DNA from 4 places in the Comamonas koreensis genome. Region 1 is predicted to be linked to each of the others. Evidence: predicted binding sites of a transcription regulator. Region 1 holds the regulator's gene; each other region holds the start of a gene.

What was found. The regulator LexA, encoded in region 1, represses DNA repair genes until DNA is damaged. The targets are predictions, from matches to a motif close to ACTGTATNNNNATACAGT.
Region 2: a site for LexA is predicted at 5,006-5,023, ahead of F0Q04_RS09515 (PA0069 family radical SAM protein). Genes of this name have one in related genera too.
Region 3: a site for LexA is predicted at 2,657-2,674, ahead of recA (recombinase RecA). Genes of this name have one in related genera too.
Region 4: a site for LexA is predicted at 2,461-2,478, ahead of F0Q04_RS09050 (DNA topoisomerase IV subunit B). Genes of this name have one in related genera too.

Annotation. Positions count from the first base shown of each region.
Region 1 covers NZ_CP043575.1:2,696,361-2,703,375, reverse strand. The annotation lists gene F0Q04_RS12155 (hypothetical protein) at 1-596, shown strand, start outside; gene kdsB (3-deoxy-manno-octulosonate cytidylyltransferase) at 812-1,606, shown strand; gene adk (adenylate kinase) at 1,824-2,480, shown strand; gene F0Q04_RS12140 (asparaginase) at 2,578-3,597, opposite strand; gene lexA (transcriptional repressor LexA) at 3,712-4,428, shown strand; gene F0Q04_RS12130 (hypothetical protein) at 4,564-5,151, shown strand; gene F0Q04_RS12125 (FMN-dependent NADH-azoreductase) at 5,576-6,211, opposite strand; gene F0Q04_RS12120 (SDR family oxidoreductase) at 6,270-6,995, opposite strand.
Region 2 covers NZ_CP043575.1:2,129,137-2,136,151, reverse strand. The annotation lists gene F0Q04_RS09535 (succinate dehydrogenase iron-sulfur subunit) at 1-64, shown strand, start outside; gene F0Q04_RS09530 (succinate dehydrogenase assembly factor 2) at 80-373, shown strand; gene F0Q04_RS09525 (citrate synthase) at 394-1,704, shown strand; gene F0Q04_RS09520 (phosphoethanolamine transferase) at 1,828-3,687, shown strand; gene F0Q04_RS09515 (PA0069 family radical SAM protein) at 3,684-4,877, opposite strand; gene rnk (nucleoside diphosphate kinase regulator) at 5,153-5,566, shown strand; gene F0Q04_RS09505 (acyltransferase family protein) at 5,601-6,785, opposite strand; gene F0Q04_RS09500 (GbsR/MarR family transcriptional regulator) at 6,995-7,015, shown strand, end outside.
Region 3 covers NZ_CP043575.1:912,719-919,733, reverse strand. The annotation lists gene yddG (aromatic amino acid DMT transporter YddG) at 1-52, shown strand, start outside; gene F0Q04_RS04220 (VOC family protein) at 72-551, opposite strand; gene F0Q04_RS04215 (VF530 family DNA-binding protein) at 660-911, opposite strand; gene recX (recombination regulator RecX) at 996-1,445, opposite strand; gene recA (recombinase RecA) at 1,533-2,609, opposite strand; gene F0Q04_RS04200 (MarR family winged helix-turn-helix transcriptional regulator) at 2,799-3,287, shown strand; gene F0Q04_RS04195 (SdiA-regulated domain-containing protein) at 3,308-4,249, opposite strand; gene F0Q04_RS04190 (response regulator transcription factor) at 4,526-5,212, shown strand; gene F0Q04_RS04185 (sensor histidine kinase) at 5,276-6,730, shown strand; gene F0Q04_RS04180 (SPOR domain-containing protein) at 6,743-7,015, opposite strand, start outside.
Region 4 covers NZ_CP043575.1:2,022,084-2,029,098, reverse strand. The annotation lists gene parC (DNA topoisomerase IV subunit A) at 1-363, opposite strand, end outside; gene F0Q04_RS09050 (DNA topoisomerase IV subunit B) at 451-2,427, opposite strand; gene F0Q04_RS09045 (MFS transporter) at 2,667-3,890, shown strand; gene F0Q04_RS09040 (hypothetical protein) at 3,904-4,077, shown strand; gene F0Q04_RS09035 (class I SAM-dependent methyltransferase) at 4,081-4,626, shown strand; gene F0Q04_RS09030 (hypothetical protein) at 4,885-5,142, shown strand; gene F0Q04_RS09025 (ATP-binding protein) at 5,276-6,814, shown strand; gene F0Q04_RS09020 (response regulator) at 6,811-7,015, shown strand, end outside.

The DNA.
Region 1 (7,015 bases):
TGCATACCCTGATTCTCAAGAAAACCGACAAAGGCATGGAGGCGCTGCGCGCCCGGGATCCCTCGTTGCCGCACCGCATGCGACCGGCCTTCATCATGTTTGATGGGCAAAAAAGCATTGAACAGGTGATGGCGCTGGCGCCCTCGGCAGGTGGACAGCTGCAGGTGCTCGAAGACATCAAGCAGCTGCTGCAGCAAGGCCTGCTGGAGCTTTTGCGCCCCAGCGACGCAGGCCAATTGCCCGCGAGCGCCAGTGCCATCATTGACAACCTGACCGACCCTGCGACCACGCCGCCACCCGCTGCTGCAGCCGCCCCAGTTGCCGCGCAGACCGCAGCCAGCAATGCAACTGCTGCCATCAGCAACCCCAGCGAGCGCTATATCAAGGCCTATGCCGCTGCCAGCCAATTGGTCAGCGGCCTGGGGCTCAAAGGCTTTCGGCTGCAGCTGCAACTGGAAAAAGCCCAGGGCTACGACGGCCTGGTCGCCGTCCTGCCCAAGCTGCGCGAGGTGATCGACGCCAAGAAACTGCGCCCCATCGAGGCCATTCTGTTTGGCAGCAACGAGACCAATACGCCTGTCAAGCCTGCACCCTGAGCGCGGGCGCCGCAGCAGCGGCGACTGCCTGGGTAGGTGGCTTGTGGCTGTCGGGCCTGGCCGGCGGCGACTAGCTGGGCGCACCTGGCCGGCCGCACCTAGTCGGCTACACCTCGCTGGCAGCGCCTGGCCGGCCGCACCTAGCCGGCCGCACCTCGCCGGCCACCCTCCTCGCTACAATTTAAGTTGGCTTCACTCTCCTCTCCTTTAGCACCATGGCATACGCACCCGCGCCGTTTACTGTCTTGATTCCTTCGCGCATGGCCTCCTCGCGCCTGCCCAACAAGCCCCTGGTCGATATCGCCGGCCTGCCCATGGTGGTGCGCGTGGCCAAACGCGCGCAGGAGAGCGCCGCCCAGCGCGTGGTGGTGGCTGCAGATGACGAGCGCATCATCGACGCCTGCAAAAAGCATGGTGTGCAAGCGGTGATGACCTCGCCCAAGCACCCCAGTGGCAGCGACCGCCTGGCCGAGGCCTGCAATGTGCTGCAATTGGGCGGCGATGACATCGTGGTCAATGTGCAAGGCGACGAGCCCTTGATCGCGCCGGCGCTGATCGATGCGGTCGCGGCGCTGCTCAGCGACCGGCCCGAGGCCAGCATGGGCACGGTCGCGCACCCGATTGCTGATCTGGAGTCGCTGCTCAGCCCCAATGTCGTCAAGGTGGTGCTCGATGCACAGGGCCTGGCCAGCTATTTCAGCCGTGCGCCCATCCCCTGGGGCCGTGATTTTGTGAATATGGCCTGGTGGAAGAACCCCGGCACCACCGGCACGCCCGGTTTTGCGCCGCTGCACCATATGGGCATCTACAGCTACCGCGCCCAGTTTTTGCATACTTTCCCTACGCTCAGCCAGGCCCCGACCGAGCAAATCGAGATGCTCGAGCAGCTGCGCGCGATCTGGCATGGCCACCGCATCGCCGTGCATGTGACGCGGCAGATCCCTGGCTCGGGCGTCGATACGCCCGAAGACCTGGTGCGCGTGCGCCAGCTGCTGGGCGCGGTGATGTAACCCGCGTGCCTACCCTGCACCGCGACGGCCACCGATGCAAGCGCACCGTAAGCTAAAAGGCGCAGCATGCCTGTCTCGCGCAGCCGAGACACGGTATTGGTGCCAGTTCGCTGACAATCCCCTGATGCGTGATATGCTCAAGCCCAGTTTTTTTGTGTAAAAGCGGGCTTTAGTGCCCGCTTTTGCCGTGCAAGTTTTTTATTCTCCAAGGACCGTCATGAAATTAATTCTTTTGGGAGCACCCGGCGCCGGCAAAGGTACGCAAGCTGCCTTCATCTGCCAAAAATACGGTATTCCCCAGATTTCCACCGGCGACATGCTGCGTGCTGCCGTCAAGGCTGGCACGCCGCTGGGCTTGCAAGCCAAGGCCGTGATGGACGCCGGCCAGCTGGTCAGTGACGATCTGATCATCAATCTGGTCAAGGAACGTATCGCCCAGGCCGACTGCGCCAATGGCTTCCTGTTTGACGGCTTCCCCCGAACCATCCCCCAGGCCGACGCGATGAAGGCCGCCGGTGTCAAGCTCGACTATGTGCTGGAGATCGATGTGCCGTTTGAGGCCATCATCGAGCGCATGAGCGGCCGCCGCAGCCACCCCGCTTCCGGCCGTACCTACCACGTCAAGTTCAACCCGCCCAAGACTGAAGGCCTGGACGATGTGACCGGCGAGCCCCTGGTGCAGCGCGAAGACGACAAGGAGGAAACCGTCAAGAAGCGCCTGGATGTGTACAGCAACCAGACCCGCCCCTTGGTGGACTACTACAGCAGCTGGGCCGCCCAAGACCCGGCCGCCGCCCCCAAGTACCGCGCCATCAGCGGCATGGGCTCGGTCGAAGAGATCACGCAGCGCGCCATTGCCGCGCTGCAGGCCTGATAAGTCGCTCAGACTTATCCGCACAGCCACTGTCTTGCGACAGTGGCTTTTTTAATGCCTGCTCATGCCATCAGCAGACCGGCATGCGGCGGCTGCTTTAGGCCTTGGCTTGGACCTGCGCCAGCGCCAGTTGCAAGCTGACCCGGCATTTGTAGGGCGTCAAGGCCACCGCCAAGTCCTTTTCCAAATCGGCCACTCCAGGCAACACCGCATCGCTGATCACACCATCGCTGCAGCGGCTGCTGCGCCATACCGGCAGACCTTGCTGGCGTGCGCGCGCTATCGCCTCCAGAAGCAGCTCATGCACGGTGCCATTGCCGGTGGTTGCCACCACCAGACCGTCGATGCCCTGGGCGTGCAGGGCGTCCACCAGCCCGGGGCGCATACCGGCATGGCTGGTCACGATCTCCACCCAGGGCCAGGGCTGGCTGGCGGGGGCAGGCAAGGCGGCCAGCCACTGGCTGCCGGTGTAGCCATCCGCTGCGCCTGGTGCCGGCGAGGCATAGCCCTGGCGCAGGCGCACGGTCACGCCATCCACCCAGCCCAGGGGCCCCTGCTCGCCCGATGAAAAGGCCAGCAAACGGTGCGGATGCACCTTTTGCAGCCAGCGCGCGCTGTGCAGCTCGCCGCCGCCCGTCACGGCCACGACCTCGCGCAGCAGCGGCTGGCCATCCGCAGCCAACGCCGCAGCGGCGGCCACGGCGTCCTTCAGGTTCTGCGGGCCATCGGGCATCAAGGCATTGGCCGGGCGCATGGCACAGGTCAGCACCACGGGCTTGGCCAGGCGCCCTAAAGCGCAATGCAGGAACCAGGCAGTCTCTTCGAGCGTATCGGTTCCGTGGGTGATAACAACAGCACGCACGGTCTCATCGTGCATGGCCGCATCGCAGCGCTTGAGCAGCGCATGCCAGACCTCGTCATTCATGTCCTTGCTATCAATTTGCGCTATCTGCACCGCATCCAGCGGGCCTGCCGCCGCAGTCTCAATACCGCTCACGCCCGCCAGCAAGGCCGCGATGGACAGCTGGGCCGCGCGGTATTGGCCGGGTTTCTCGGCGTCATCAGCCATGCCGGCAATGGTGCCGCCGGTGCCGATGATCAAAATTTTTGGCTGCAAGGCTTGCCTCCTGCAAAAAACTGGTTAAAAATACAGGTACTGGATTGATATACAGGTGTTGGGATGCACAGTGGCTTTGCTTCTGCCCGGCACCGCAGATCACACGGAGATCTTATGCGAGACCATCCCAAACTGACCGCGCGCCAACAAGAAATTCTGGACCTGATCCAGACCGCCATTTCGCGCACCGGCGCCCCGCCAACGCGCGCCGAGATTGCCAGCAAACTGGGCTTCAAATCGGCCAATTCGGCAGAAGACCATCTCAAGGCGCTGGCCCGCAAGGGCGTGATCGAGCTGGTCAGCGGCACCTCCCGGGGGATTCGCCTGCAAAGCGATACTGTGCGCTCTATCAATGCCGCACGTGGCACGCGCTTTTCGTCGCCGCTGGCAGGCGTGTCCAATGCCACGGCCGGCCTGGGCCGTGTGGTGCAAGAGCTCGCCCAGCTGGCCCTGCCGCTGATTGGCCGCGTCTCGGCCGGCTCGCCCATCCTGGCGCAAGAGCATGTCGACCAAACCTATACCGTGGAGGGCGGCCTGTTCCAGCAGCAGCCCGATTACCTGCTCAAGGTGCGCGGCATGTCGATGCGCGATGTCGGCATCATCGATGGCGATCTGCTGGCCGTCAAAGCCACGCGCGAGGCCCGCAACGGCCAGATCATCGTGGCGCGCCTGGGCGATGATGTCACCGTCAAGCGCCTCCAGCGCACCAAGGACGGCATTGAACTGCTGGCCGAAAACCCGGATTACCTGCCCATCATCGTGCAGCCCGGCGAGCCCTTTGAGATCGAAGGCATTGCCGTGGGCCTGATCCGCAACACGATGCTGAACTAGGCCTAGCGGCCCCCTCGGCCCTCCCTTTTCTGCGCAACCCCAGGTAGCGGGCGTTGTGGGCTCTTGGCCCACAGCCCTGGGGGATGCGCTCGCCCTGCGCAATCCTGCTGTTACCCGTATACCAAGGAGTCTCCTATGCTTGTAGCAGATGCATTGCGCGCGCTTGCGCCTTTTTCCCTCGTCGCCGGCCTGCCCTGGTTCCAGTCCATCCAGCGTGCCATTGTGCGCAGCAACCGCCGCCGCCCCGGCCATGGCGCCGCCAATGACGGCCAACTGGCCGCCCAGGTGCACTGCTTTGCCACCGCGTCCTCTGCCGCTGTACAGCGCGGCGCCGCCCAGCAGCTGAGCTTGCTCGATGGCCCGGTAGCTCAGTCCAGCGTGGATACGTCAGGCGCGGATACCTCCTGCATGGACACGCCCCGCGTTGACTCGCCTGCCGATGGTGCACCAGTGCAGCGCCCCATCGACCGCATCCGCCTGCCGCGCAAACCCGCTGCGCGCCGTCGCCTCTCAGCAGCTGCGCAGTCCCACACCCGCCCCTTCCTGTCGGTGCAGCGCTGCAGCGCCCAGGCCGCCAATGATGCGCCCATCAAGATGTACTGGGCCCAACCGGCCAGCCTGCACCGCCAAAAAGGTATGCGCTGGGCCATGTCGGGCAGCATGGCCGATATCTGTGCCGAGCTCGAGCGCCTGGAGCGGCTGGAACATCTGCACGCGGTCTAAGCCGCCGCCCAGGGCGGGGATCAAGTCTGGCCCCCAGCATGCGTTGAACGCCGCAAACAGGGCCAGACTAGCCGAAGGTTTGCGCATGGGGCTCAGCGTCCCCGGCGCGGCATCTTGCCGCAGGCAGACCCGATTGCCGCTAGGTGCGGCCGGCTAGGTGCGGCCGGCTAGGTGCGGCCGGCTAGGTGCGGCCGGCTAGGTGTGAGCAGCCAGGCAACAGCCTACCGGAGGGTTTCCAGAACGACGCTGAGATAGTCTGGGCAACATGCAAGACAGGTGCAACGGCAGTACAGACCTGCCCAGTCCAGCAGCACCCCTCCCTGCCGTCCAGGCCAGGCCTTGGTGGTGCAAGGCCCATGCGCTGGGCACCCCGCGCTGTCAGCCATCGCTCCCTGCTGCCCACTTGCACCAGCTACGCGTGCTGTCAGCGCGCAGCAGCGACCACCTCCAGCGCCTGCTGCTTGAAGGGCGCCAGCTGCTCCCGCAAGGTATCTCTTGCGCTATCCACCGCAGCGGCGACGGCATCGGGGCCAAATACCAGGCCTTGCAGCAATACAAAATGCACATTGCGGATGCCGATGGAGGCCAGCGCATAGCGCAAGTAAGGCGTCAGAAAATCTTCCTGCCGGGCCCGGGGGCCCGTGTGGAAGCCGCCCGAGCTCACCAACACCAAGGTGGGCCGGTCTTTCATCAGGCCGATCTTCCCTTCAGGCGTGGATGCAAAGCTGCGGTGGATGCGGATCACATGGTCCAGCCAGAGCTTGAGCGTGGCCGGCACCGCAAAGTTGTGCATGGGGGTCAGAATCATCAGCAGATCGCTGTCTTCCAACTCCTTGATCAGCGTTTCGGACCAGGCCAGCGCCGGTGCATCCGCGCTCGCATTGGCGGTGATCGCCAGCGCATAGTCGCGGCTGATCGGCGGTATCGGGGTGGCCACCAAGTCGCGCTCGCGCAGCGGCTGCTGCGCCAGGCCCAACTCGGCGAGCATATCGGCCGCCAGTTGGTAGCCATGGCTGGCCTGGCCATGGGGGCCACAGTTCAAGAGCAAGGTACGGGTCATCAGTCGTCCAATCGTTTGAAAATAATCACACCCCGGTGTCCAGCCAATGCCTGGGGCATCAAGCCGCACTGCATTTGCAGACCCAGGCCGCCAGCGTGGTCCGCCCCAGGCGAGCGGGTCCCGTGGGCAGCAAGCTGTCACCGTCCAGCAACGCCCCCCGATACAGAGCGTGGGCATCGCCCAGCACTTCCCGCGGGTCGCCGCGCAAGCGCAGGTACTGCTGCATCCAGTCGGCCATCGCCATCTTCTGGGGCCCGGCCACCTCCATGCAGCCATCCAACGGCTGCGCCAGCGCGGCATCGGCCACCAACATCGCCAGGTCCTCTGCGGCCATCGCCTGCATACGCGCTACGGGCATGGTCAGCGCCGTACCGGCAGGGCTGCCCTGTGCCAGCCGTGCCAGACTTTCGTACAGGGGTGCGGCACGCAGCACCGTATAAGGCGTGCTGCCTGCCTGGATCAGCTGCTCTCGCAGCGCCAGCGCCTGGTAGTAGCCGCTGTGCTGCAAGCGCTGCACCCCCAAGGCCGACAGCGCAATATGGTGCGCCACTGCTGCAGCGGCGATGGCGGCATTTAGCTGGCGGCATATGCTCGCCCAGCTCGCCAGCGCATCGGCCGTCTCCATCACAGGTGGCTCGCGCACATCAATCAGCACCTGGGCGCCATGCAGCGCAGCTGGCAGCCTGGGGTCCACATCCGCAACCACCGGGTAGCCCAGCTGCCGCAGATTGCTGACCACCTTCGCGCCCAGCAGCTTGCAGCCGCCCAGAACCAGGACTTTCATAGGCCGTCTTGCGCCACGCC
Region 2 (7,015 bases), 570 kb from region 1:
GCACCTCAACCCCACCAAGGCGATTGGCAAGATCAAGGAATTGATGGTTCGCCGTGCGGTGTAAGAACCAGATTGAGCAATGATGGAAAACGAACTGCTGGATGAACGTGCGCGCGATCTGCTGCGCTGGCGTAGCCGCCGAGGCCTGGTGGAGAACGACATCTTCGTCGAGCAGTTCTTCCGCACATACGGAGCAAGCCTGAATGTCCGCCAGGCGCAAGGGCTGACCACTTTGATGAACCTGTCGGACAACGACCTGCTGGACTTGATGCTCAAGCGCAAGGAACCAACAGGCGACCTCGACACGCCAGATGTTCATGAAGTGCTGGAGATGCTGCGCAGCCGAAAACCACGTGCATCTCTTGCGGACTAACTCGAGAAGGAACCAGTTTTATGAAACTAGCAGACAACAAAGCCACGCTATCGTTTAGCAACGGCGCAGCAAGCGTAGACCTTCCGGTTTACCAGGGCTCGATCGGCCCGGATGTCATCGACATCCGCAAGCTGTACGCGCAGACCGGCATGTTCACGTACGACCCCGGTTTCCTCTCGACGGCTGCCTGCCAGTCGGCCATCACCTATATCGATGGTGACAAGGGCGAGCTGCTGTACCGCGGCTACCCGATCGAGCAACTGGCCAAGAACTGCAACTACCTCGAAACCTGCTACCTGCTGCTGTACGGCGAGCTGCCCAATGCCACGCAGAAGGCCGAGTTCGAAGACACGGTGACCAAGCACACCATGGTCAACGAGCAGATGCAGTTCTTCCTGCGTGGTTTCCGCCGCGATGCGCACCCCATGGCCGTTCTGACGGGTCTGGTGGGTGGCATGTCGGCCTTCTACCACGACAGCACCGACATCACCAACCCCGAGCACCGCAACATCGCTGCGATCCGCTTGATCGCCAAGCTGCCAACCCTGGTGGCCATGGCCTACAAGTACGGCACGGGCCAGCCTTACATGTACCCGAAGAATGACCTGTCCTATGCAGGCAACTTCATGCGCATGATGTTCGGCAACCCCTGTGAAGAGTATGTGGTGAACCCGGTGGTAGAGCGCGCGCTCGACCGCATCTTCATCCTGCACGCAGACCACGAGCAAAACGCGTCGACCTCGACCGTGCGCCTGTGCGGCTCCTCGGGCACCAACCCGTTTGCGGCCATCTCCGCCGGCGTTGCCTGTCTGTGGGGCCCTGCCCACGGCGGCGCTAACGAAGCCTGTCTGAACATGCTGGAAAACATCCAGGCCAACGGCGGCATCGCCAAGGTCGGCGAGTTCATGGAGCAGGTCAAGGACAAGTCCAGCGGCGTCAAGCTGATGGGCTTTGGCCACCGCGTCTACAAGAACTACGACCCACGCGCCAAGCTGATGCAGGAAACCTGCAACGAGATCCTGGCCGAGCTGGGCCTGGAAAACGATCCGCTGTTCGCACTGGCCAAGCAAGTCGAGAAGATCGCTCTGGAAGACGACTACTTCGTCTCGCGCAAGCTGTACCCGAACGTGGACTTCTATTCGGGCATCGTGCAACGCGCCATCGGCATCCCTGTGAAGCTGTTCACCGGCATCTTCGCGCTGGCCCGCACCGTCGGCTGGATCGCCCAGCTCAACGAGCAAATGGCCGATCCCGAGTACAAGATTGGCCGTCCACGCCAGCTCTACACTGGCTCGGTGGTCCGCGACGTGCAACCTATCGCCAAGCGCTGATAGCACCGGCCAGGCGCTGCCTGGCCCTGCACCAGACCCTCTCCAAAAACCCGCTTCGGCGGGTTTTTTTATGGCGCTGGTCCTATTAATCACTTGTTAAGCTAGCCAGCCGACCATGGCGGGATGAATTTCTTTGCCCGGTTTATCACCCCCACAGGCAAGGCCGCCGACACCGCGGCGTTTCCGCCCCACTCGGCCGCGTTGCCCTTCAGCGCCGACCTGGCCACAACCAGCAGTAGCCCGCCCGCACGTCCCGTGTGGCTGTGGAGCCTGGTCGTCAGCCTGTGGCTGGCCAGCGTGGGCAATCTGGCCTTGTGGAAGGCCCTCTCGCAGGCAGACGGCCTGAGCAGCGCCCAGCAGTGGGTGCTGGGCCTGAGCCTGGGCCTGGCCATTGCCTGCGCTTGCTGGGCCCTCTTGAACCTGCTCAGCTGGGGCCGCGCCGCCAAACCGGTGATGATCGCGCTGTGCTGGATCGCCGCGTTTGCTGCCTGCTTCATGCTGAACTACGGCATTGCCATCGATGCCTCGATGCTCGTCAATGTGCTGCAAACCGATGTGAAGGAAGCGGCCGACCTGCTGCACTGGAGCTTGGTGGTCACCGTGGGCGCCATCGCTATTCCCCCCACCTGGTGGATCTGGCGCCAGACCCTGCCCCACCGCAAGGGCTGGCGCCCAGTGCTCCAGCAGCTGGGCATGGTGCTGCTGGCGGTCCTGGCCATGGCCGTCGTGGTGGTGGCGGGTTTTCGCCCCATCTCGTCAGCCATGCGTAACCACACCAACCTGCGCTACATGATGAACCCGCTGTCCACCGTCTACGCCGCAGGCAACCTGGTGGCCCAGCAAATTCACCACCGCGACACCACGCTGTACCCGATTGGCGAAGATGCCAAGCTGGGTGCCAGCTATGCTGGCCAGACCAGCTTCCCGATCTATGCGCTGGTCGTCGGCGAGACCGGCCGCGCCGGCAATTTTGCGACCAATGGCTATGAGCGTCCCACGACGCCTTTGCTGTCCGCCCGCCAGGACCTCGCCATCGCCACCAACGCCTGGTCCTGCGGCACCAGCACCGCCGTGTCGGTGCCCTGCATGTTCTCCCACCTGGGGCGCAGCAGCCAGGACAGCAACAAATCCTATGAAAACCTGCTCGATGTCTTGCAGCGCGCCGGCCTGGCTGTGCTCTGGGTCGAGAACCAATCGGGCTGCAAGGGCGTTTGCGCCCGCGTGCACAACGCCAATACCGAGACGGACCTGCCCGCCGCGGCCCGTAAGGCGCTGTGCCAGGACGGCGAATGCGTGGACATGGCCCTGCTCGAAGGCCTCGATGAACGCATCAATGCGCTGCCCGCCGAGCAACGCGCCAAAGGCGTGGTGGTGGTGCTGCACCAGATGGGCAGCCATGGCCCGGCCTATTTCAAGCGTTCGCTGGGCCAGGACAAGCGCTTCAGCCCCGAGTGCAACAACGTCAACCTACAGTCCTGCGACCGCGCATCGCTGATCAATGCCTATGACAACAGCGTCGTTGCCACCGACCGCATGCTCGGCAGCCTGATCGACTGGCTCGCCAGCAAGGGCCAGCGCCAGCCCACGGCGATGATGTATGTGGCCGACCATGGCGAATCGCTGGGCGAGAACAACATCTACCTGCACGGCCTGCCCTACTCCGTCGCACCCGATGTCCAAAAGCATGTGCCCTGGATCACCTGGCTCTCGCCCGCGATGCAGCAACGCATGGGCATCAGCACCAGCTGCCTGCAGCAGGCCGTGGGCACTGCCCGCATCAGCCACGACAACCTGTTCCACTCGATGCTGGGCCTCACCGATGTGCAGACCGCGCTGCACCAGCCCGATCTGGATATTTTTGCCAGCTGCAAGGGCCGCTCTGCACCGCCCGCCACTTTGGCGCACCTGGCGTCTGCCTCTGCTCCAGCAACCGTTGCAGCGCAGCCGCCGACCACGGTCGCTGCTGCACGCAAGCGCGGCTAAAACAGCGTGCCCTGCCCCGGGTGCGGCGCCTGCGCGGCGCCCGCCTGGCGCACTGTCTGCTGCAGCTGCTGGGCGCGCCAGGCCTCAAAACCGCGCCAATCCATCTCTTGCCGCTCGCGCCCATAGCCCAGCTGCGCGCAGGCCCGCACAAAGCGCTGGCGCACCAGGTCGGCCCACAGGCCCTGGCCTTTCATGCGGCTGAACGACTGGCTGTCATAGCTCTTGCCGCGCAGCCGGTCGGCCTCGCTGATCTGGTGCAGGTCGCGCACCCGCTGCATTACCCGGGCTGCGCGCTGCGGGTAATGGGCCTGCAGCCACTGCTGGAACACGCCGTTGAGCTCCCAAGGCAGGCGCAGCACGGTGTAGAAGGCCGTGGTGGCGCCGGCCTCGCGCGCGGCCGCCAGCACCTCTTCCATGTCCTCGGTCAAAAACGGAATATGGGGTGCGACGCTCACCCCGACCGGAATGCCGGCCTCCGCCAGTTGGCGTATGGTGCGCAGCCGCCGGTGCGGCGCCGCAGCCCGGGGCTCGAGCAGGCGGGTCAGCTGTGGGTCCAGGCTGGTGATCGTGATGTAGACGGCCGCCGCATTCTTGCGCGCTACAGCGGCGATCAGGTCGATATCGCGCTCCACCGCACTGCTCTTGGTGATCAGTGAAAAAGGATGCTCGGCCTCACTGAGCACCTCGATCAGCTGCCGCGTCAGGCCCAGCTCCCGCTCGATGGGCTGGTAGCAATCGGTGGCCGAGCCGATATTGAGCGAGGCCGGCTGGTAGCGCGGGCGGCTGATCTCGGCCTTGAGCACCTGGGCAATATTGGTCTTGGCAAACAGCTGGGTTTCAAAATCCAGCCCCGGCGAGAGGTTCAGGTAGCTGTGGTACGGCCTGGCATAGCAGTAGATGCAGCCATGCTCGCAGCCCCGGTAGGGGTTGACCGAGTGATCAAAGAAGATATCGGGTGAGTCGTTTTTCTGGATCGCGCTGCGCGCCCGCTCCGCGTGCACCTGGGTCGGCAGGCTCTCGGCGTCCTGCTGCCACCAGGCGCCTTCTTCCAGATCCAATTCTGGATCAGCGCCGACGGCCGCTTGAGCAGCTGCTGGGGTCCAGCCATCGTCGGCCCATTCCCGCACATCGCTGGCAAAACGGTGGCGGGGCGTGCCAACCGCGCCGCGCCCCTTGCGGGCCACCGGCAGTGGCACACGCACCGGCACAGGCCCATCCAGCTCGTCCGCGCAGCGGTGCAGGGTCTGTGCGTCTTCAAACGGGGCAGAGTCAACGGTGTGGGTGGAGGGATGGCGGGCAGGCATACTAACGGATTATGACTGTTTTTATATACAGTATTTCATGCATTGTCCGCCATCCCGGCAGCCTCTGCAAGCGCCGCCTGCACCAGGGCTATTCGCACCGTTTTGGTGCGAAATGGGGCATAGCCTACATTCGGGGATTACATACTCCGGAGGAAGTTTTCATGTCTCGCAAACCCCAACTCATCCTGTCATCCCTGGATGTGGACCGCCTTGAAGCGCTGCTGGAGGCCATGCCGGCCAGTGCCTTCCCCGGCAAGGCGGATCTGGAGGCCGAGATTGCCCGAGCCGATATCGTGGAGCCCAGCGATATTCCGCCGGATGTGGTGACGATGAACTCCAGCGTCAACTTCGACATTGCCGAATCGGGCAAGCAGTTCCAGCTGACCCTGGTCTACCCCAAGGACCTGGACGACACCAGCAGCAAGATTTCGGTATTTGCACCGGTGGGCAGTGCGCTGCTGGGCCTGGCGATTGGCGACCAGTTGGCCTGGCCCTCCGTGGGAGGAAAGACCATGACCGTGCGCGTGACCGGCATCAGCTACCAGCCCGAGCGCGCTGGCGATCTGCACCGCTGAGCGGCCAACAGACCAGAGCCGGCAAAGGGCGTGCTTACATCGACAAGCGTGCGCCCACCAGGGTCACCAGCAGACCGCCGCCGACCAGGCCCAGCTCCCAGCGAGCCACAGAGCGCAGGCTGGGCGTGCGCGCCTCCACCCCCAGGTAGAGCGCGCGCCCGGCCAGCAGCGACAGCGCAAAGGCCAGGCCCATGCCCAGCCAGTTGAGCCAGGGCTGGCTGGGCCAGACATGCGAGACCACCGCGTTGCACAGCACCACGATGGAAAAGTGCACCAGAAACACCGAGTAGCCCATTTGGCCGAGCGACTGCAGCCAGCGCACGGGCGCCTGGCGGCCCAGCCAGTCGACCAGGCGGCTGTCGTGCGGCAGGCGCATCAGCCACAGCAGCGCGACGGCGCCGCACAGCGCCACCGCAATGCGCAGGCGGAAATCGACCTCCAGTGACACGAGACCCAGCGCCAGCAGACAGGCCGTCCAGGACCAGGGCTTGGCGCTTTGGCTGCCCCAGAAGGCCAGCATGCCCATGCCATAGGCACCGATAAAGTAAACAAACCACATGTCCAGCTCACTGTGGCGGTTGAACACCAGGAGCGACATGGCCGTCAGCGCCAGAACCACCCACTGACCCAGCTGCAGGCCCAGCCACTGGCGGGCCCAGCGGCGGCTCCATGCAAACAGCAAGGTGACGGCGGCAAACAGCTGGAAGTCAATCGCCACGTACCAAACGCCGGCCGACAGCGCATCTTCGCCGCTGATGTCCTGCAGCATCAGCGCATTGGCGATCAGCTGCTGCCAGGTAGGCTCGGCGGGGACGGAGTCGTGGGCAAACCAGGGCCGCACCAGCGCTGCGATGAGCACGGCCAGCAACAGCGCGACGGAGTAAGGCGCGAGCAGGCGCAGCGCGCGCTGGCCGATCTTGGCCAGTGGGCTGCCAAAGCGGGCCACACCTTGCGGGGCCAGGCTGGCCGCCGACAGAAAGCCGCCCATGACCAGAAAAATCTGCACGGCAATGCGCGCATATTCCGCCAGCCAGTCAATGATGCCGGGGGTGACTTGCGCTGCGACATCCGACATCGGGCCGTAGAAAGCCAGGTGGTGCCAGACGATGGCAGCACAGCAAGCCCCTTTGGTCATGTCCAGCCACAGATTTCGTTTGTTATGGGTTGTTGTGGTAGGCAAGATAGTCTCTGGCCAGCGACACCACAATGGGCAAGCCATGGCAGCGCAGGCTGGCAATGTTCTGACAAAGGTGTGGCACCGCGCGCGCAGTGCCACTGCCTGTGTAACGCCTGGGGATCCGCGCCCGTTGACGCTGCCGCCCCGCTGATCGAGCGAAATCTGCCTTCTTTACACGGCGCCGGGTGGTTGGCCGGGTGGCGGCGGCCTGGGCATTTCAGTGCTTCCAGAAAAAACCGATAATCACAGCCATGAAACAAGCCCCAACGCCG
Region 3 (7,015 bases), 1.8 Mb from region 1:
GCTGGTGACCGCCGGCTCGCTGATCTGCTGGTGGTGTACCCGCAGCACATAAGCAGCACAGGGCTGACTGCTCAGCCTTTGCGCGCCGCTTCCAGCGCGGCAATGTCAATCTTGGTCATGCCCATCATCGCCTCGAACACGCGCTTGGCCGCAGCGCGGTCGGGGTCGGACATGGCCGCAGTCAGCATGCGGGGCGTGATTTGCCAGGAGATGCCCCAGTGGTCCTTGCACCAGCCACAGGCACTTTCCTGCCCGCCATGGCCAACGATGGCGTTCCACAGGCGGTCGGTCTCGGCCTGGTCGTCCGTGGCGATCTGGAAGGAAAAGGACTCATTGTGCTGAAAATGCGGCCCGCCGTTGAGCCCAATGCAGGCAATGCCCGCCACGTTGAACTCCACCACCAGTACATCGCCCTGCCGGCCATCGGGGTAGTCCCCCGGCGCGCGGTGCACGGCGCCCACAGAGCTGTCCGGAAAAGTCCGGGCATAGAACTGCGCGGCATCGAGCGCATCCCCCTGGTACCAGAGGCATACGGTATTTTTTGCGGTCATCGTCGGTCTCCTGTTTGCACAGACGACTAGCCTAGCGGCTCGCAGCCCGCCTGCAAGTAGGACAGCGCTGCACAGCAAGGACGCCGCCGCACTGCGGGCGACGAGGCCTCAGGCGCCGCTGCGCCTTTTCTCGCGCAGCATGAACAGGTACAGACCCTCGACTTTCTCGCGCGCCCAGGGCGTCTTGCGCAAAAAGCGCAGGCTGGAGTTGATGCTCGGGTCCAGGCAAAAACAACGCACCGGGATGCGCTCACCCAGCTCTTCCCAGCCAAAGTACGCGACCAGCTCGTTCAGGATGTGCTCCAGGGTCAGGCCATGGAGGGGGTTGTTGGGCTGTTCGGCGGTGCTCATGGCCGCCATTGTCGCCCAGCCGGGGCACGGGCCGCGTGGCTGGGGCTTTGCGGGCCGCACATCTGCGCAGCCCGGCGGGGCACTCTTCAGCCGCTAATCGTCATCTCCGCCGCGCAGCACCTGGCGCACCACATCCCCACCAAACCCCCGGCTGGCCAGAAAGCGCATCTGCTTGGCCCGCTCCTGCGGGCTCTCGGGCGGCGCGCCAAAACGGCGTTGCCAGACCTCGCGGGCGCGCTGCAGCTCGGTGCTGCGCAGGCGCTCGCGGGCATCGGCGATCAGCAGGGCATCCACGCCTTTGTGGCGCAGCTCCTGCAGCACGCGGCTGGCGCCATAGCGGGCGGCCTTGGTGTGGATCACGCTGTCGACCACGCGCTGGGCGCTGATGAAGCCCTTGGCTTCGAGCTCGTCGAGGATGGCTGCCAGGTCCTCGCCCTCTTGCACATGGGGGCCGAGCTTGGCCAGCAGCTCGGCACGCGAATGCTCGCGCTGCGCCAGATAGCGCAGCGCCCGGCCCTTGAGGGAGAGTTTGCTGAAAGACATCGGTTCAAATTGCTATAAAACAAATAGCTGCTTGCGCACAGGTTCTGTGCACAAGCAGCTATTCTCAGCGCTGTGGCTAGGCGGCTATCAGCCTTCGGTGCCGGTCGCTACCGGGCCGTCCACCACGCCGTCTTCGGCGGGGCGCAGGCTGATGTTCAGGCTCTCGCGCACCTTGTTCTCGATCTCGATGGCGAGGTCGGAGTTCTCACGCAAGAACTCGCGCGAGTTGTCACGGCCCTGGCCGATCTTCTCGCCGTTGTAGGCGTACCAGGCACCGCTTTTCTCGATAATGCGGGCATTGACGCCCATGTCCAGAATTTCGCCTTCGCGCGAGATGCCTTCGCCAAACAGAATGTCGAACTCGGCCGTCTTGAACGGGGGCGATACCTTGTTCTTGACCACCTTGACCTTGGTTTCGTTGCCGATGGCCTCGTCACCACGCTTGATGGTGCCGGTGCGGCGGATATCGAGGCGCACCGAGGCGTAGAACTTCAGTGCATTACCGCCGGTGGTGGTCTCGGGGCTGCCGAACATCACGCCGATCTTCATGCGGATCTGGTTGATGAAGATGACCATGCAGTTGGTCTTCTTGATCGTGGCGGTGAGCTTGCGCAGTGCCTGGCTCATCAGGCGGGCCTGCAGACCGGGCAGCTGGTCACCCATTTCGCCTTCGATTTCCGCCTTGGGGGTCAGGGCCGCGACCGAGTCGACAACGATCAGGTCCACCGCGCCGGAGCGCACCAGGCTGTCCACAATCTCCAGCGCCTGCTCACCGGTGTCGGGCTGGCTGATCAGGATATCGCCCAGGTTCACGCCCAGCTTTTGGGCATAGCTGGTGTCCAGCGCATGCTCGGCATCGATGAAGGCGCAGGTGCCGCCCAGCTTTTGCATCTCGGCAATCACCTGCAGGGTCAAGGTGGTCTTGCCCGAGGATTCAGGGCCGTAGATCTCGATGACCCGGCCGCGTGGCAGGCCGCCAACGCCCAGCGCAATGTCCAGACCCAGCGAGCCGGTCGACACCACCTGGATGTCCGACACCGCTTCGCCTTCGCCCAGCTTCATGATGGTGCCCTTGCCGAACTGCTTTTCGATCTGGGCCAGGGCGGCGGCCAGGGCCTTGGCTTTTTCGCTGTTGGCTTCGGGTTTGGTGGCGGGTGCGTTCATGGATTTCTCCTTGCGTTTGATGGTCATGTCGTCGATCTGGAGATCCAGCTGTTTGCATATACAGCCTGGATGCTTGAACAGTAGTTTATGGGATGGGTATATTTTATAGAAGCATTTTTTTAGTCAGTTTAGTTGACTATATGCACAATAGCGACTTCGCCCTTTTTCAGCCTTTTTAGGCTGCTCGCCATGCCCATTCTTCTGCCCCATTTGCCCGATGACAGCTGGCGCCTGACCCATATGGGCCGCCTGCTGGGCCACGCGATGCGCCGTTTTGATGCCCGTGTGCTGCAGTTGATGGCCCAGGACGAGGCCGTGCCGCTGGCGCTGTCGCACCTGGCCGAGCGCGACCAGGTGAGCGCCGCCCATGTCCACATCACCCGCCACCTGTCGCTGGCCGGCGACCGCCTGGTGGACCTGGCGGCGCGCGCGGGCATGAGCAAGCAGGCCATGGCCCAGCTGGTGGACCAGTGCGAAGCCTGGAACCTGGTGACCCGCGAGCGCGACCCGCGCGATGCCCGCGCCCGCATCGTGCGTTTTACCGAGACCGGCCTGCTGTGGCTGCAGGCGTTTGAGCGGGCCGTCACCCAGGCGGAGGCGGAGTTCCGCGCCGAGGTCGGCGAGCAGGTCGCCACCGTGGTACAGCTGGGGCTGGAGGTCTATGGGGCCGACAGCTGAGCGGTTGCGCTTTGCCGCGTTCAGCGGCGCTTGCGCTCGAATTTGTAGAACAGGTTGGGCTCGGAGACGATGTAGATGTTGCCGCTGTGGTCCATCGCCAGGCCTTCGGGCTGCGGCACCCGCTCGGCCAGCCCCGCCATATCGGCCCACAGCGGCATCACGCTGAGCAGGTCACCGGCTCGGCTGTATTCGTACAGCACCGACGATTCCTCCCCCAGCAGCAGCAGGTTGCCGCTGCGCGGATCGACCTCGATGGCGGCCAGATCGGTGCTGGGCATGTCGTCCACCGCCGGCACCTCCCAGGTCGAGACTTTCATATCGACCAGGCCCGGCTTGAGCTTGGACAGCGGCGCATCCATCACCAGCACCTGCATCGGCCATTTCTCGGTCACGGCCAGCAGCTGCTGGCGCTTGGCATCCCAGCCCAGGCCTTCAAGCGCAAAATTCTTGATGGCGATGTCATTGAGCTGCACATAGGGACTGTGGTCGAGCGATACCTCGGTCACCCCCTTGCCAAACTGCACCCAGTAGATGCGGTTGCTGCGCTCGTCGGCAATCGCAAACCAGTCGCCCTGGATATGGGCGATGCCTTCGGTATCTCTGGCGCCATGCAGCGGCGCCAGCCGCAGCAAGCGGCCATCGGTGCTCAGCTCGGCAATCTGGGGCGGGCGGTTGGTCACCGCAAACAAGGTCTGGGTCTCGGGGTTGAAGGCCAGGCCTGAGAGGTTGTCGGCAATGCCGCTGACCACCTTGGCATCGATGCTGGCCCGGTAGTGCGGCAGGTTGGCAGGCGGTGCCGAGCGCGGTGCAGACTGCAGCGCATCGGTCTGCCCCGGCATGGCAATGACGTGGTGCCACTGCAGGTACAGGGCGGTCAGCACCAGCAGGGCCGTCACCGCGACCAAGCGGCGCTGCCGCTGCGACGCCTGCCATCTGACCTGTACCTTGGACCCTGGTTTCATCACCACCTGCTGCAATCTCCCCCCACCAGCCACAGGCCGGGTGCCCGCGTGTTCTGGTCAAGACGAGGCGCTATCCTACGTGAGGCCTGCCCCGGTTTGATGACGGCCCGGCCGGATTTACGTCTTTGCAACAAAAAAGCAGGAGGCCAGCGCGGCGCACCACGGCCTCGCGGCTCACCCGCTTTGATCTATGCTTAGGTAGCCAGCCAGGCCATGGACTCGCCTAGAATCATTGGCACCATCCACATCACGACGACAACACCGATAGGAGACTGCATGCGAATACTGATTGCCGAAGACGACCAGGTGCTGGCCGATGGCCTGCTGCGCAGTCTCCGCAACTCCGGCGCCGTGGTCGACCATGTCTCCAATGGCACCGAGGCTGATGCCGCCCTGATGGCCAACAATGCTTTTGATCTGCTGATTCTGGACCTGGGCCTGCCGCGCATGCATGGGCTCGAAGTGCTCAAAAAGCTGCGCGCCCGGGGCTCGGCCATTCCGGTGCTGATTCTCACCGCCGCCGAGAGCGTGGACGACCGGGTCCAAGGCCTTGACCTGGGCGCCGATGACTACATGGCCAAACCCTTTGCGCTGTCCGAGCTCGAAGCCCGTGTGCGGGCGCTCACGCGCCGGGGCGTGGGCATGAGCACCAGCCTGATCCAGCATGGGCCGCTGGCCTACGACCAGGCCGGGCGTGTGGCCACGTTCGACGGCCGCATGCTCGAGCTCTCGGCCCGAGAGCTGGGCCTGCTGGAGGTGCTGCTGCAGCGCTCGGGGCGGCTGGTCAGCAAGGACCAGCTGGTCGAGCGCCTGTGCGAATGGGGCGAGGAGGTCAGCACCAATGCGATCGAGGTCTATATCCACCGCCTGCGCAAGAAGATAGAAAAGGGCCCCATCCGCATTGCCACCGTGCGTGGCCTGGGTTATTGCCTGGAGAAGATCCAGCCACCGGCCCCGCACTGACCTCCACCCTCCGGCCACAGCGGGGCGATGGCCGCCCCCGGCCCCATTCACGCAAGGACAGCCTTGGCCCTGTTTCGCAGCGAGCAGCGATCTTTGTTCGGAGAGATCCTTGACTGGATGCTCACGCCGCTGCTGCTTTTGTGGCCCGTATCGCTGGCATTGACCTGGCTGGTGGCCCAGGACCTGGCCAACAAGCCCTTTGACCGCGCGCTCGAATACAACGCCCATGCGCTGGCGCAGCTGGTGGGGGTGCAAGGCGGCAAAACCTATTTCAACCTGCCGCTGCCGGCCAGCGAGATCCTGCGCGCCGACGATGCCGACAAGGTGTACTACCAGGTGACCACCCCGTCGGGCATGTTTCTCGCGGGCGAATCGGCCCTGCCCATGCCCGCCAAGGACCTGGAGCGCAGCGTCGGCATGGTCCAGCTGCGCGATGGCGAGCTGCGCGGCGTGGATGTGCGCATCGCCTGGATCTGGGTGCAGCTGTCGCTGCCCGAGCCCAACCTGGCGCTGATCCAGGTTGCCGAGACGCGCGAGAAGCGCAGCGTGCTGGCCACCGAAATCATCAAGGGCGTCATGCTGCCGCAGTTCGTCATCCTGCCGCTGGCGGTGCTGCTGGTCTGGTTGGCGCTGGCGCGCGGCATCAAGCCCCTGCACCTGCTCGAAGAGCGCATCCGCGCGCGCAAGTCCGAAGACCTCTCGCCGATCCAGCACAAGGATGTGCCGCTCGAAGTGGTGCCACTGGTCGACTCGGTCAATGGCTTGCTAGAGCGCCTCAACGATTCACTGGCCACGCAGAAGCGCTTCCTCGCCGATGCTGCGCACCAGCTCAAAACCCCGCTGGCGGGCCTGCGCATGCAGGCCGAGATGGCCCAGCGCGCCGATGCCAAGGAAGACGACCTCAAGCTGTCCTTGCAGCAGATCGGGCGCTCGAGCATTCGCGCCACGCACACCGTCAACCAGTTGCTGTCGCTGGCGCGCGCCGAAGGGCCCAGCGCGCTGCTGCAGCGCACGCCCTGCAACCTGGCCGAGATTGTGCTCGACGCCATGCATGACGGCATTGACCGGGCCCTGGCCAAGCATATCGACATGGGCTATGACGGCATGCAGGTCGAGGACCGCGAAGTCTGGGTCAACGGCAATGCCACCTTGCTGGGCGAGCTGGTGCGCAACCTGCTGGACAACGCGATCAACTACACACCCTCCAGCGCCAGCGCGCCGGGCGTCATCAATGTTCGCCTGATGGCCGACCCCTTTGGCCATGTGATCGTGCTGCAGGTGGAAAACTCCGGCCCCGGCATTCCCGAAGAAGAGCGCGAGCGTATTTTTCAGCCCTTCTACCGCGTGCTGGGCAGCGAGGTCGATGGCTCGGGTCTGGGCCTGCCCATCGTGCAGGAAATCGCCCGCCAGCATGGCGCCACCGTGGGCCTGGAAGACGCGCACCCGCGCCAGGCCCAGCGCGGCGTGGTGTTCAGCGTGTGCTTTCCAACCACGCTGGCGCCGCAGCCGTCCAGCTGAACGGCCCTGCCATCAGGAGCAGCTGCGCAGCTCCTTGCCGTCCATCACATGCCAGCTCTGCACGCGCTTCTTGGTGGCCGCATCCATCTTGGGCCAGCGCACGGTGTAGCTCACGGCCTCGGGGCGCTCGACCACCACCTTGGCGCCGCTCACGCCTTTTTTGCCCATGGACGCCAGATGGCGCTCGGCCGCCTCTTCGCTGGAGAAGCGCCCCAGCGAGATGCCCGGCTCCAGGCTGGCGATGCGGGCGCGGTCGGTGCTGATGTCGAGCGCGCGCAGCTCGTC
Region 4 (7,015 bases), 670 kb from region 1:
GTCGATCAGCGGGTAGCGCTGGGCAAAGTCCTGGGCCATGCGCACCAGCGCGTCATAGGCCGATTGGTCGCCATGCGGGTGAAAGCGGCCCAGCACATCACCAACGACACGGGCGCTTTTGACCGGCTTGGCCGCCGTCGCGCGGTTGGGGCCGCTGTAGCCCAGGCCCATGCGCTCCATCGCAAACAGGATGCGTCGCTGCACGGGCTTCAAGCCATCGCAGACGTCTGGCAGTGCGCGGCCCTTGACCACCGACAGCGCATATTCCAGATAGGCGCGCTGCGCGTAATTGCCCAGGTCCAGGCTGTCGCCGTCCTCGGGCACCGGGTTGGACAGCAGGTCCTGACCGTTCTCTTCACTCATAGGGGTTCAGCTTTCTTTGCTTGTGGCACGGCTGCGCGCGGCTGGCTTGGGTTCGATTGTTTATTCAGCGGCGTGGGCAGCAGGACATCAGATATCAATTTCGACCTCGTGGCCGTGCAGCTCCATCAGGTCGCGGCGGGCCGCAGCCTCGCCCTTGCCCATCAGCTGGGTCATGACCTCACGGGTTTGCAGCACATCGGTCTGGCTCAGACGCACCGGCAGCAGGCGGCGGGTGTCCGGGTTCAGCGTGGTTTCCCACAGCTGCTCGGCATTCATCTCGCCCAGGCCCTTGAAGCGGCTGACCTGGCATTTCTCGCGCGGCACACCATCCTTGGCGGCCTTGTCGAAGATGGCATGCATCTCGGCCTCGTCGAGCGCATAGACCTTGGCCGCAGGCTTTTTGCCCCGGGCAGGAATATCGACGCGAAACAGCGGCGGCCGCGCCACACAGACATGGCCCTTGTCGATGAGCTGCGGGAAATGCTTGAAGAACAGGGTCAGCAGCAGCACCTGGATGTGCGAGCCGTCCACGTCGGCATCGCTCAGGATGCAGATCTTGCCGTAGCGCAGACCGCTCAGGTCCACCTCGTCATCGGGGCCATGCGGGTCCACGCCAATGGCTACCGAGATATCGTGGATTTCGGTATTGGCAAACAGGCGGTCGCGGTCCACTTCCCAGGTGTTGAGTACCTTGCCGCGCAGCGGCAGGATGGCCTGGGTTTCCTTGTCGCGGCCCATCTTGGCGCTGCCTCCGGCCGAATCACCCTCGACCAGAAACACCTCGTTATAGGCCAGGTCGCGGCTTTCACAATCGGTCAGCTTGCCGGGCAACACGGCCACGCCGCTGCCCTTGCGCTTTTCCACCTTCTGGCCGGCGCGCTGGCGCGTCTGCGCCGCCTTGATCGCGATCTCGGCGAGCTTCTTGCCGTATTCGACGTTCTGGTTGAGCCACAGCTCCAGCGCTGGCCGCACCATGCCCGAGACCAGGCGTACGGCATCGCGCGAGTTCAGGCGCTCCTTGATCTGGCCCTGGAACTGGGGATCGAGCACCTTGGCCGAGAGCACATAGCTGGCACGGGCAAACACATCCTCGGGCATCAGCTTGACGCCCTTGGGCAGCAACGAGTGCAGCTCGATAAAGCTCTTCACGGCCTGGAACAGGCCATCACGCAGCCCGCTTTCATGCGTGCCGCCCGCCGTGGTCGGGATCAGGTTGACATAGCTCTCGCGCACCGGCTGCCCTTCATCGGTAAAGGCCACGCACCACGATGCCCCTTCGCCCTCGGCAAAATGGTCATCGCTGCGGCCGGCAAAACCCTCGCCCTCGAACACGGGGATGATCGGGTCGACCGGCAGGGTCTGCAGCAGGTAGTCCTTGAGGCCACCCTTGTACTGCCAGGTCTGCGTCTCGCGGCTCTTGTCCTGCGTCAGCTGCACGCTCACGCCGGGCATCAGCACGGCCTTGCTCCGCAGCAGGTGTACCAGCTCGCCCATCGGCAGGTGGCTGGATTCGAAATACTTGGCATCGGGCCAGACGCGCACCGTCGTGCCCTGCTTGCGGTCCCCGCTGACCATCGCGCGCACCTGCAGAGGCTCGACCACATCGCCACCGGCAAAGGCCATCGTGGCGACCGAGCCATCGCGGTGCACCGTCACCTCCATGCGGGTGGCCAAGGCGTTGGTCACCGAAACCCCCACGCCATGCAGACCGCCCGAGAAGCTGTAGGCGCCGCCCTGGCCCTTGTCGAACTTGCCGCCCGCGTGCAGGCGGGTGAACACCAGCTCCACCACCGGCGCATGCTCTTCGGGGTGCATGCCAAACGGAATGCCCCGGCCATCGTCCTCGACACTGATGGAGCCATCGGTGTGCAGATAGACGCGGATCTTCTTGCCAAAGCCGGCGAGGGCCTCGTCGGCCGCGTTGTCGATCACCTCCTGGATGATGTGCAGCGGATTGTCGGTACGGGTATACATGCCCGGGCGCTGCTTGACCGGCTCAAGCCCCTTGAGAACCCGTATCGAGCCCTCTGCGTATTCACTGGTAGACGTGTTTTTGCTTGCCATAACTTTCCATTCTAGCGGCTGCCATTGTAAATAGCTGTATAGATAAACAGGTGGAACTTGTTGACGATTCACGACGCTTGGCCGCAAAAGCCTGCAATGGGCTTGGACAGCCACCGGGCAATATGCGGGCGACAGCCGGTTTTTGGCGTTGGAGTAACAATTTCTAGAACGTGCTTACGATCTCCCCGCGCGTAGAGACCGCAATCACGTTCTTAAATAACGAGACACATCCCCTGACTATGCAAAACAACGCACAACGATTGTCCATGGCCCGCGTGCTGCTGTGTGGCGGCGCCGTAGTGACCCTGTCCATGGGCATCCGCCACGGTTTTGGCCTCTGGCTGCAGCCGATCACCCAGGAGATGGGCTGGACGCGTGAGTCCTTCGCCTTGGCGCTGGCGGTGCAAAACCTCAGCTGGGGCCTGATCGGCATCTTTACCGGCATGCTGGCCGACCGCTTTGGCGCCAGCAAGGTGCTGGTCTGCGGCGCGCTGCTGTACGCGCTGGGCCTGGCCGGCATGGCCTGGGCGCCCAATACGCTGATGTTTGCGCTCACCGCCGGCCTTTTGATCGGCATGGCGCAAACGGGCACCACCTATGCGGTGATCTATGGCGTCATCGGGCGCCAGTTGCCAGCCGAGAAACGCTCCTGGGCCATGGGGGTGGCCGCGGCCGCGGGCTCCTTTGGCCAGTTCTTCATGGTGCCGGTCGAGGGCCAGCTGATCGCCAGCCTGGGCTGGCAGAACGCGCTGCTGGTCTGCGCAATCCTGGTGCTCACCATCGTGCCGCTGGCCATTGCGCTGCGCGAGCCCAATTTCCACGCGCTCAAGCACAGTGCTGCCGGTGGCGCGCAGCAAACCATTGCCCAGGCTGTGGCAGAGGCCTTTCGCAACCCCAGCTTTTTGCTGCTGACCGCAGGCTACTTTGTCTGCGGCTTCCAGGTGATGTTCATCGGCGTGCACATGCCCAGCTACCTGAAGGACTTCGGCCTGCCGCCGCATGTGGCCAGCTATTCGCTGGCGCTGATCGGCCTCTTTAACATCTTTGGCACCTACCTGGCCGGGTCGCTCGGCCAGCGCATGGCCAAGCGCTACCTGCTCTCGGGCATTTATTTCATCCGCGCCATCGCCATCGTGGTTTTCCTGCTGGTGCCCTTGTCGCCCTGGTCGGTCTATGTCTTTGCCGCAGTGATGGGCTTTTTGTGGCTGTCCACCGTGCCGCTCACCAACGGCGCCATCGCGCAGATCTTTGGCGTGCAGCACCTGTCCATGCTCAGCGGATTTGTGTTCTTCAGCCACCAGATCGGCAGCTTCCTGGGCATCTGGTTGGGCGGCTACCTCTATGACCGCACCGGCAGCTATGATGTGGTTTGGTATGTGGCCATTGGCCTGGGCGTATTCGCCGGCCTGGTCAATCTGCCGGTCAAGGAAGAGCCCGTGCAGCGGCTGCCGCTGGCGGCCTGATAACCGAACTTTCATGCAACAGCCTGCACCACCCACCGCCCCCACTGCTGGCGCCGCGCCGCTGCGCGGCTGGCAGCGCGCCGCCATCTGGCTACTGGTGGCGGTGCTGCTGGCGCTGGTGTTCATGCTCTACGCGCAACCGGAATTCATGGTGCAGATGGCTGACCATGTCTGGGCCTGTTTCTAGCGCATGCCCCATAGCCCCGCCCCCTCGCCCTGGATCACCCGCTTTGCGCCACTGATACCTGCAGGCGCCCAGGTGCTGGACCTGGCCTGCGGCCAGGGCCGCCATGCCCGCTACCTGCAGGCCCAGGGCTTGCGGGTAACCGGCGTTGACCGCGATGGCGCGGCGCTGCAGTCGCTGCAGGCGGACACGGCGGGAGAATGGCTGCTGGCCGATGTCGAAAACGGGGCCTGGCCGCTGGAAGGCCGGGCGTTCGACGCGGTGGTCGTCACCCACTATCTGTGGCGCCCTCTATGGCCGCACATTCTGGCCAGTGTGGCGCCCGGCGGGCTGCTGCTGTACGAGACCTTTGCCCAAGGCAATGCCGCCTATGGCAAGCCTTCCCGGCCCGACTTCCTGCTGCAGCCCGGCGAGCTGCTGCAAGTCTGTGCCAGCTGGTCTGTCATCGCCTATGAGGCAGGGCTGCTGCGCAACCCGGACCGGGTGGTGCAGCGGATTGCGGCACGCCGCCCGCTGGACGGGGCGCCCATCCCGGCTGCGCTGCTGGCCTGAGCCCCGGCCCGCTTTGCATAACTTTGCGGCGCACGCAATGGCGCCCGCTCCTGCGCCAAGCCAATAGGCATGCGGTTTTCGCTTTGTCACACCTGCCACAAAGCTGGCCCAACTTCCTCCACATTTGGCTCCTATAGTTCAGTCATGGGCTCTGCGGAGAGGCGTAAACACACTCCAGTTTCTCTGTTTCACCCGCTTCTTTCTGTCCCACACCAGATCGCGGCCTGGCCGCAGAGCCTCTTTTTACAAAGGAATGCCATGAGTTCTCAACCACTTCGCCACCGTCTGCTGTGCAGCACCGCCGTGACTGCAGCCCTCTGGATCGCCACCGCCCAGGCTTACGCGGCCAGCCCCGCCAAGCCCGCGCCGTCCAAGCAAGCCATTGAGGCCTGCCAGGGCAAGAAGGCCGGCGAAGCCGTGCAACTGACACTGGACAACGGAAAAACAGCCAAAGCCACCTGCCGCATGGTCGGCAAGCAGCTGGTGGCGCAGCGCGGCGCCTCCATCGGGCCCTAAGGGCCGGTGATGACGTCCTGATCAAGCAACCCTTTTACACACCCACGCACTGTGTAAGAGAATAGCCGGGCAGGCATTGCGTCTGCCCGTTTTGCAGTTTGTGCCCACACCGCCATTGCCCCACCCGCCCTCTGTGACCACACCCCGACTTCAGCTGTTTCGCTTTACCCGTCTGCAAACGCGGGTGCTGCTGGCCATGGTGCTGCTGCTGCTGGGCCTGCTGCTGGGGTTTTTCGGCTTTTCGTACTGGAGCCTGCAGCGCGGTCTGGGCGGCTATGTGGCGCAGATCGAGCTGGGCCGGCTGGAGTACCTGGAGAGCCAGCTGCGGCGCGAGTATGCCAAGGATCCGCACTGGGTCTCGCTGACGTCGGAGCGCTGGAATGCGCTGACCCGCTTTGGCAGCCAGGCGGCCGTGCCCGTTTCGCCCCCGGCGGAGAGCGAGGCGCCGCGCCGCGCCACGATTGGCCCCATGCTGACCCAGCAATTGCGCCCCATTGAACGCCACCCCCTCTCCCAGCGTTTGGGCCTGCTCGACAACCAGGGCAAGCTGCTGGCCGGTGTGCCGCCCACACTAGGCAGCGCCAAAAACCCGCTGTTCGACAGCCAGCATATGCTGATCGGCACCTTGACGCTGAACCAGCCCGAAGACCTGAAAAACCAGATCGACAGTGCCTTTTTGAAGGAGCACCTGGTGTTCCTGGCCATCACCGGTCTGCTGGGCCTGCTGCTGGCCGGGGCCCTGTCCTGGTGGCTGAGCCGGCGCTGGATTCGCCCCATCGAGGCATTGAGCGAAGGCGCCAAGGCCTTTGCCAGCGGCCAGCTCGACTACCGCATTGCAGTCGCAGGCCACGACGAGCTGGTGGAGCTGGCCGACCGCTACAACCACATGGCCGAGCAGCTATCCCAGGCCCAGGCCCAGCAGCATGAATGGCTGACCCAGGTGGCCCATGAGCTGCGCACGCCGCTGGCCGCAGTGCGGGCCGAGATCGAGGCAGTGCAAGACGGCATCCGCAGCTTTGATTCGCAAACCGCTGCGCGCCTGCACCGCCAGATTCTGCGCTTGACCCAGCTGGTCAGCGACATGCGCGCCACCATTCCCACGGCCCTGGTCGTGCACGCGCCCGAGGCCGCCCCCGCGCTGCAGCTGACCGCCCACCTGCCCGCCACGGCCCGCCCGCTCGATATGCGGGCGCTGACCATCGAGGCCGTGGAAGCCGTGCAGATCCGCTTTGGCCAGGCCGGCATCGCACTGCCCACGGCGCAAGAGCTGCTGCATGCGCTGCCGCCCGCCTGGGTGCAGGGCAATGCCCAGCAGCTGCATCAGGTGCTGAGCAATATTCTGGAAAACAGCCTGCGCTACACCGATGCCCCCGGGCGGCTGAGCATCAGCGCCAGCTTGCACGGGCCCGCGCCCGAGTCGGGCCAGCGCTGGCTGGAGCTGCACCTCGATGACAGCAGCCCCTCCGTGCCGCCTGCAGAGCTGCCCCGCATTTTTGAACGCTTTTACCGCGTAGAGACTTCGCGCAGCCGCGCCAGCGGCGGCTCGGGCCTGGGGCTGGCGATTTGCAAAAGCATTGTGCAAGCCCATGGAGGACAATTGCAGGCCTCCATCTCGTCCTTGGGCGGGCTGCGCCTTACCTTGATCCTGCCCTTGATACACCCTGTTGCATGAACACTGCCAAACCCCGCATTTTGTACGCCGAAGACGAGGCCGATATTGCCTCGGTGGTCATCGACTACCTGCACCATGCCGGCTTCGAGGTCGAGCATTTTGCCGATGGCAGCCAGGCCATGGCGGCGCTGCGCGCACGCCCGCCGCAGCTGGCCATTCTTGACCTGATGCTGCCCGGCACCGATGGCCTGAGCATTCTGC